DNA from 2 places in the Affinirhizobium capsici genome. Region 1 is predicted to be linked to the other one. Evidence: predicted binding sites of a transcription regulator. Region 1 holds the regulator's gene; the other holds the start of a gene.

What was found. The regulator LexA, encoded in region 1, represses DNA repair genes until DNA is damaged. The targets are predictions, from matches to a motif close to TGTTCNNNNTGTGTTCNG.
Region 2: the regulator LexA is predicted to act here: its motif matches at 2,121-2,138, upstream of AC0JZ1_RS14890 (YifB family Mg chelatase-like AAA ATPase).

What each region holds. Positions count from the first base shown of each region.
Region 1 covers NZ_CDRNXD010000002.1:491,447-495,517, reverse strand. The annotation lists gene kdsA (3-deoxy-8-phosphooctulonate synthase) at 1-148, opposite strand, end outside; gene AC0JZ1_RS02175 (hypothetical protein) at 256-795, opposite strand; gene AC0JZ1_RS02170 (VOC family protein) at 817-1,686, opposite strand; gene lexA (transcriptional repressor LexA) at 1,827-2,549, shown strand; gene AC0JZ1_RS02160 (ComEC/Rec2 family competence protein) at 2,530-4,071, opposite strand, start outside.
Region 2 covers NZ_CDRNXD010000004.1:2,401,644-2,405,714, forward strand. The annotation lists gene AC0JZ1_RS14885 (GNAT family N-acetyltransferase) at 1-488, opposite strand, end outside; gene AC0JZ1_RS14890 (YifB family Mg chelatase-like AAA ATPase) at 511-2,043, opposite strand; gene gshB (glutathione synthase) at 2,176-3,132, opposite strand; gene AC0JZ1_RS14900 (sn-glycerol-3-phosphate import ATP-binding protein UgpC) at 3,221-4,071, opposite strand, start outside.

The DNA.
Region 1 (4,071 bases):
CCTTAATCGCACCTGCCATCATGAAAGCATGTTCGCGGCTTTCCATTTGGCATGGGCCGCAAATCAACGAGAGGCGCTTATCGTTGCCGAATACAACCTGAGAAGCACCCTCGCCCACTATTACATTTGCATTGGCGTGAACGCTCATCGAACCCCTCCTTGTTAGCGGGCAACTGCCGCCCTAAAGCGGTTTGTCCATAACAGGGACGTTTGCTGATGTCACCAAGGGAGCCACCAAACGGCCTAGCAAGGGTCTCAAATGAAGAGAACAGACTTGCAGTATGTCTCCTTGACAAGGCTGAAGGGAACGCCTGCCCCAGTTTCCAGAACGGCGGAATGGCGAAGAACATTTTTCGGCAAAGGGCTTTCACCACAAGGCCAGAGCAGTTCTGCAGATAGAAGTTTTCTGCGAAAATTTAAGGACTCAACAGCACGTCCAAATGCAATCGAAGTATGCTCAAGACGCTTCTTCATGGTGCTGCTTAAAATTTGGAGGCGGTACCAATTCTCAGCTTCCGCAAGGACAACACCACCCCACATCAGATACACCCTGCGATAAGCAAGTGCCTCGCCCTCAGACACCTCAAGAAGGGCTATCACCTGCGAATCGATGACTTCCGTTTCATCAGCCAAACGCTCGGCATAGACCCCACTCGTTTGCGATCCGTATTCCGTACACCAAGCATCCAGTGCAAAGGTGGCGCTATCACAGTTAAGTAGGAGTTGATTGAGCCGTAAAAGCCGCTGATGCGCTTCATTGCTATCTGGCTCTTTAGCTTCATGCTTCTTGATCAACTTCATTGCTCCACGAGAGAATCAAGGCGAGTCGGATCGCTCGACAATGCCCAAGACTGTCGGAAATTCAGGCTGCGAATGGACAATCAGCCTGTCGGCCTTCCTTTCGAAAGACACATTGGTTGCTGTGAGAATGCCTTTGATAGACGTCAGACTCTTCACCGCAATGACAAACCCCAAGGCCGTCAGGTCGCGAAAAGATCGATCTTGGTTTGAGATGGAGTAATCTGAAGTCTCGCGCACAATGCGAATTAAGCTGTTCCCCAACCTAAACGTGATATCGGTTTCCTGTGCTTCAGGTTCCTTCTGCAAGACGGTTTCAATCCGACCTGACGCCTCCGCAGAGTCAGAAGCTGTAAGCACAACCTCGGCCACGCCCAGCGCGCCGTTTGGATGCTCAAGAAGCGCGCCGCCAGGCAACGTTGAATTGATTCGTTGACAGGTGAAGGCAAACAGATCGGCAGAACGCAGGTCGGCAAAGGCCAATTTAAAGGTTGCGGTCACAGCGTTGCCGTCGGCAGATTTTGCCTCGCGCGAAAATGTTAGCATCGAGCCTGCGGATAACTGCTGCCGCTCAAAATAGGCATGATCTGCCACTGCATCATCGGATGCCAGGACAAATGCAGACAAGCCTACCTTCTTGCCAAGTCTACCTTGCTCCAGGTGCCGTTGTGTGAACACATTCCCCTCATTCGCAGCCGCCCTGGCAAGACCCTCGTCCCTCATTGCAAGAGGTTCTAGATACGTGCCGTTCGGAAAGAACACGCACGCATTTGATGTGCCGAACGGATGATGACCTTCAGCCGCGACATTAAAGCCTAAACGCCCAAGGAAACGACTTGCCGCCGTAAGTGACGGAACAGGTAGAACTAGATGGTCGAGGTTACGCATCATTCTTTTCCATGCTTTGCTGGTCCGTCGACTTTGGAGTCTTGAGTCACTCCATACAAGTGCACGAAGTTGCCCTTGCAGAACACAACTGGAACATATAGGGTCCGTTCTGGATTTGTTTCCCGATGGGGTTGCCGGATATGCTTACACGCAAACAGCAAGAACTGCTTCTTTTTATTCACGCTCGCATGAAGGAATCTGGTGTTCCGCCCTCTTTCGATGAGATGAAGGATGCGCTTGAGCTTGCCTCCAAGTCGGGGATACATCGCCTGATTACCGCTTTGGAAGAACGTGGATTTATCCGCCGGTTACCGAATCGTGCACGCGCATTGGAAGTGATCAAACTTCCGGAACCTTTCGGCGCAGGTGCGGCCCCCAAAAGAGGCTTTTCTCCTAGCGTTATTGAAGGGTCTCTAGGTAAAGCGCCACCCGCTCCAGCAACCCCTCAACCAGTTAAGGCTGCTGCGGATGAGAGCAATTCAGCTTCTATACCTGTAATGGGTCGAATCGCGGCGGGTGTTCCCATTTCGGCGATCCAGAATAACACCCACGCCATCAGCGTCCCGATGGAAATGCTTGGACCGGGAGAACATTACGCCTTGGAGGTGAGAGGGGACTCAATGATCGAAGCCGGCATTTTAGACGGCGATACGGTTATTATCCGCAATGGCAGCACGGCCAGCCCTGGCGATATTGTCGTTGCCCTCGTGGATGACGAAGAGGCGACGTTGAAGCGTTTCCGACGCAAGGGTGCATCGATTGCACTCGAAGCAGCGAATCCCGCTTATGAGACACGAATTTTCCCTCCAGAACGGGTGAAGGTTCAGGGGCGTCTGGTTGGTCTCATCCGCCGCTACCACTAAGCCACGTTTGAACCAAATTTGCGTCGTCGGTTGCGGCATATGTCTGTGAACGCCAGTCATAGGAGCGGTGAAGTTCCCATGCTCTTGCCGTTGATGTGAATGCCGGGGAATAGGTCCAGCTCTTAGGATTGGCCTGCCCATTGAACAGGATCTCGATGGTTCCTGTTCTTCGCAAAATGGCTGTGGTCACTAGGAGGACGCCTGATCGACATTTGGTGAATGGCGCTCGGGCGGCGATGACCAAATTGACACGATCGCAGGCATAGCCCAAGAAGCGGGTATCTTGAACCAAAGCAATCTTTGCTCCTTCCATTGTCTGCGTTAGGCACAGCAATTTGGGAAGGCAAACGAATTGGTCATTCGGTATCGCCTTTAGACCACTTCGAACGGCACTGTCGACCGCTTTGATCTGCTCCTCAGTTAAGCGCAGTCGCGTAGTTTTACCGAGTGGCACTGATGGAGCTGTGTCTTCCGTCTTGTCGTGTTCAGCCCTCTCCATGGCGTTGTCCACTTCCAAATCGATGGGACGTCGAGCCGAGGGCAATATCTCGCCCAACTTCAAGCTGTTGCGCCATCTATCGAACAGAAATCCCGATGATTTTGATTCATTTGTGAAGGAACTGGATTTGCGGTGGATCAACAGCGTCTCTCCATCTTCCGCAATAACCATGTCTGGATCATTGCGACCGATACCTGAGAGCATGATAAGCATCCCGCTAGCGAGGAGGAACACACCGGCAAAACGCAGTGGCGATCTCAGGCAAATAACGAGGACCAACCCAAGGGACGTCATTGCCAGAAAATAAGGCGGCGCCCTGCCCGTGCTTATGCCACCTTCCCAAGAAGCAACAAACGTTGCCACCTTGATGACGATCTCAAGTCCCCAACCCATTACAACAAAGAAAGGCGCTTCAAGCCCAAAGGGCATGGCCAACATGCCCAGCAATCCAGCTGGCATAACAACGGCCGAAATGAATGGCATTGTCGCGAGGTTGGCAACTAGGCCATAGCCGCTCAGCTGGTTAAAATGGGCAATCGAAAAAATGGCTGTCGAGAGACTTCCAATCAGGGAGGTCATGATTGTGCCCCCTATGATGGCCGCAATGGAAGAGACTGCGATAGCAACGGGGCCATTGGCGCTCAGCCCATCCTGCGCCTGCCTGCGTTTTGACCAGATGTTGTATCCGGCAACCAGAGCTGCGGTTGCGCCGAACGACATCTGGAAACTCGCACCCATAATGCTGGACGGGTGGAGCAGAAGTATGAGCGTCGCTGCCAAGGCTATATTGTGGAGGCTGATTGATGGGCGATCGAACAGAACAGCTGTCAACATAACCACCATCATGATGTACGCGCGTTCTGCAGATACACCGAAGCCGGATATGAGATAGTAGGCGGTAACCATAACGATAGCGCCAGAAGCCGCCAGCTTTTTCACCGAAACCCGTTGAGAAGCGCCGGGTATCAGAACCAGCAGGGAACGGGCACCCACAAAAAATATGCCCGCTGCAAGAGCCATGTT
Region 2 (4,071 bases), on a different contig from region 1:
AGAGCCTGGCTTCTGCTTCCATGCGGTTGATCAATCCACAAACGTTGACAGGGCACTCGCCTGAAGCCGAACTTCGGATAGAAATCGATTACAGAAGGATTGGCAAACAGGAGCACGGCTAGATTTGATCTGTCGGCCACGTTCAAGACGTTTTCGATCAGGTACCGCGCCAGACCTCGGCCACGAGCCTCCTTGGCGGTCGCAACCGCGCCGAACTGGAGGGCATCGAACGCACGACCGTCAGAACCGGTCAGGACCATTCTTGTTTCACCAAGACTGGCAACCAGACGTCCGTTTTCCTCCCATCCATGAACGACGTAGTCTCCTGACCATCCACAGAGTGCGCCCCAATCGCGAAAGCCGGAGAGACCGAACACCTCTTCCATGAGCTGGAAGAAGGGAGCGTGCCATTCATGGTCCTCACAGGTTATGCGTACAAGCGCCACTGGTAACCTCAACGCAACAACTTGGCATACGTAACTTGGCATCCGCGGGACGGCTGCCCACTCGTCACGCAGCAGCAGTTAATCGCTCGCCTGCAATACGGTAAGATATCGCCTCAGCCAGATGAATGCGGCCAACCTTATCTTCATCACTCAGGTCTGCAAGAGTGCGGGCGACCTTCAAGACACGATGGTAGCCACGGGCGGAGAATTTAAGCTTTTCGGCAGCATCGCGCAGCAACTGCAGGCCTGAGGCATCAGGCTCGGCAAAGCGCTCGATGAGCGAGGTCGAGCAGCGGGCATTGGTGCTGATATAGGGCAAGCCTGCCGCCTGAAAGCGAACGCGTTGCCTGTCTCTCGCACGGCCTACTCGTGCCGCTACTTCCGCACTGCTTTCGGCTGGCCTTGGACGTATAAGGTCTGCCGCTGAAACAGCCGGGACGTCGATGCGGATATCGATGCGATCCAGGAGCGGCCCGGAGATGCGGGCCTGATAATCCGTCATGCAGCGGGGCCCCTTGGCACAAGTGTGACCCGGCTCACCCGCCATGCCGCAGCGGCATGGGTTCATTGCCGCCACAAGCTGGATACTCGCCGGATAGGAGACACGGTGATTGGCGCGGGCAATTACGCATTCGCCCGTTTCCAATGGTTGGCGCAGGGCATCCAGCACTTGCGGCGAAAATTCCGGAAACTCATCGAGAAAGAGAATGCCGTGATGCGCCAACGAAGCCTCTCCCGGCTTTGCCCGCATACCACCTCCAACAAGCGCTGCCATGGTGGCGGAATGATGCGGCGTGCGGAACGGTCTACGATCCGACAACTTGCCGCCCGACAGTTGGCCCGCAATGGAATGGATCATCGAGACTTCCAGCAGTTCTGGCGCCGACAGAGGCGGTAAAATCGAGGGGAGACGAGCCGCCAGCATGGACTTCCCCGAACCGGGAGGCCCAACCATGAGCAGGTTATGACCGCCTGCCGCTGCCACCTCCAAGGCTCGCTTGGCACTTTCCTGGCCCTTGATATCGCCAAGGTCGGGAAGATCAGTCGGGTTCGCACGAATGGCGGGCGCTGGCCGTGATAACAGCTGTGTGCCGCGAAAATGATTGGCAAGCGCGATCAGACTACGTGGAGCGAGAATCTCAATTTCCGATCCAGCCCACGCCGCCTCGGCCCCGCTATCTGCCGGGCAGATCAAGCCCTTATCCAGCGCATTGGCGCCAATCGCCGCAGGTAGCGCACCTGCGACAGGAGCCAGCGTACCATCGAGATTAAGCTCACCAATCACCACAAAGCGGGAAAGGGCATCACCGGGAATGGCGCCAATCGCGGCCATGAGCCCAAGCGCGATAGGAAGATCGAAATGCGACCCTTCCTTGGGAAGATCCGCGGGCGCAAGATTGACGGTAATCCGCTTTGGCGGCAATGCCAGACCTGAGGCATGAAGCGCTGCCTGCACGCGCTCGCGACTTTCGGCCACAGCCTTATCCGGCAGACCCACGATTTGCATGGCCAACTTGCCAGGGCCCACCATGACTTGCACGTCAACAGGGACGCCTTCGATACCCTGAAATGCAACCGTACTGACCCGCGCGACCATGGCACTCCCGCTCAAACCCGCGGAAATCATGTGCCGCGCAACACGGTGGCAATCAAGCACAACCTTGCGCTGAAAACAAGAACAATTGCAGAACAAAATTCCTGTTAAAGTTGAAGCTAAATTTGCAACCGATCAAAGAGTGGCAGATCGTTTTGCTTCAATGGCATCCCACAGCAGTGCTGCTGCATCGGCACCGCCGAATTTCTTCACCTCGCGAATGCCCGTTGGAGAGGTCACGTTGATCTCGGTCATGTAGTCGCCAATCACATCGATCCCGACGAAAAGGAAGCCGCGTTCGCGAAGGGCTGGGCCGATACGGTCACAAATTTCCTGTTCGCGCTTCGTCAGTTCTGTCGCCTCGGCGCGGCCACCCACATGCATGTTGGAGCGGGCGTCATGTTCAGCGGGAACCCGATTGATGGCGCCCACCGGCTTTCCATCCACCAGCAGAATACGCTTGTCCCCCTTACGGACAGCAGGAAGATAGGCCTGCGCGATGAAAGGCTCACGATACATCTGGGCGAACATTTCCAGGAGCGAGGAGAAGTTTCGATCGTCGCGTGCGGAATGGAAGACGCCCGCGCCGCCATTGCCGTAGAGCGGCTTCAAAATAATATCTCCCAGTTCGTCACGGAAGCGAGCAATCTCACCCACATCGCGCGTAATCAGCGTCGGTGGCATCAGATCTGCAAATTCAGTGACAAAGATTTTCTCCGGCGAATTGCGTACCCAGGCCGGGTCGTTCACCACCAGCGTCTTTGGATGCAGGCGCTCCAAGAGATGCGTGGAGGTGATATAGGCCATATCGAACGGCGGGTCCTGCCGCAGATGAATGATATCCATGGTCGAAAGGTCCACTCGCTCACGTTCGCCCAGGGTGAAGTGGTTGCCCTTCTCATCGCGAAGCTGCATGCGCTCCACAGCGGCAAAAATCTTGCCGTCGCGCATGGTCAGCCGCTCAGGCGTATAATGGAACAGTTCATAGCCGCGTGCCTGCGCTTCCAGCGCCATAGCAAATGTGGAATCGCCGGTGATGTTGATGCCAGACACATGGTCCATCTGGAACGCGACTTTTTGAATCTTGGCCATGACTGCCCCTTGAGAAATTGCCCGCCAGATGTAGGACGACCGGCGGGCAATGGCAACGGCTGGTTATACGTTCGCGCATGGGCAAATCTCACGCAGTCGCGTGATGTCGAACATCGTCTGCCATTCGTGGCTGGTTTTGCGTTTCCGCAATACGCTTGCCGGTGGCAGAATCAAAGAAATGCAGTTTGCGAAGATCGACCCCCAGGTGCAGAACGTCTGGAAGAACCATTTCGCCCGGCATAGCGGCTGTGAGCATCTGGTCGCCGACAAAGCCATGCACCAGACGCTGCGACCCAAGCTCTTCGATATAATCTACCCGGAAGGGTATCCCCTCGTCGGTCATATGCGTGACGCGCAAATCTTCCGCACGGATACCGATGGTGACGGGACCGGAGACAGGGGCATAGCCTTTGAGATCCAGAACCGCCGGGCCAACCGCCAACCGGTCTCCATGCAACTCGCCCTGCACAAGGTTCATGGCCGGGGAGCCGATGAAGCTCGCCACAAATGTAGAGGCAGGCGTGTGATAGACATCCAGCGGCGAGCCGATCTGTTCGATCTGCCCACCGTTCAGCACCACCAGCCGGTCCGCCAGCGTCATGGCTTCCAGCTGATCATGGGTCACATAGATCGAGGTGGTGCCAAGACGCCGCTGGAGGCGCTTGATTTCGCCGCGCATGGAAACACGCAGTTTTGCGTCAAGGTTCGAAAGAGGCTCATCGAAGAGGAAGGCCGCAGGCTTGCGTACAATGGCGCGGCCCATGGCCACGCGCTGCCGTTGACCGCCGGAAAGTGCACGGGGCTTGCGCTCCAGATACTGGTTAATCTCCAGCATCCGGGCCGCTTCCGCCACGCGGGCATCGATTTCCGCTTTCGGCGTGCCGCGGTTTTTCAGGCCATAGGCCAGGTTCTGGTAAACCGTCATATGCGGATAGAGCG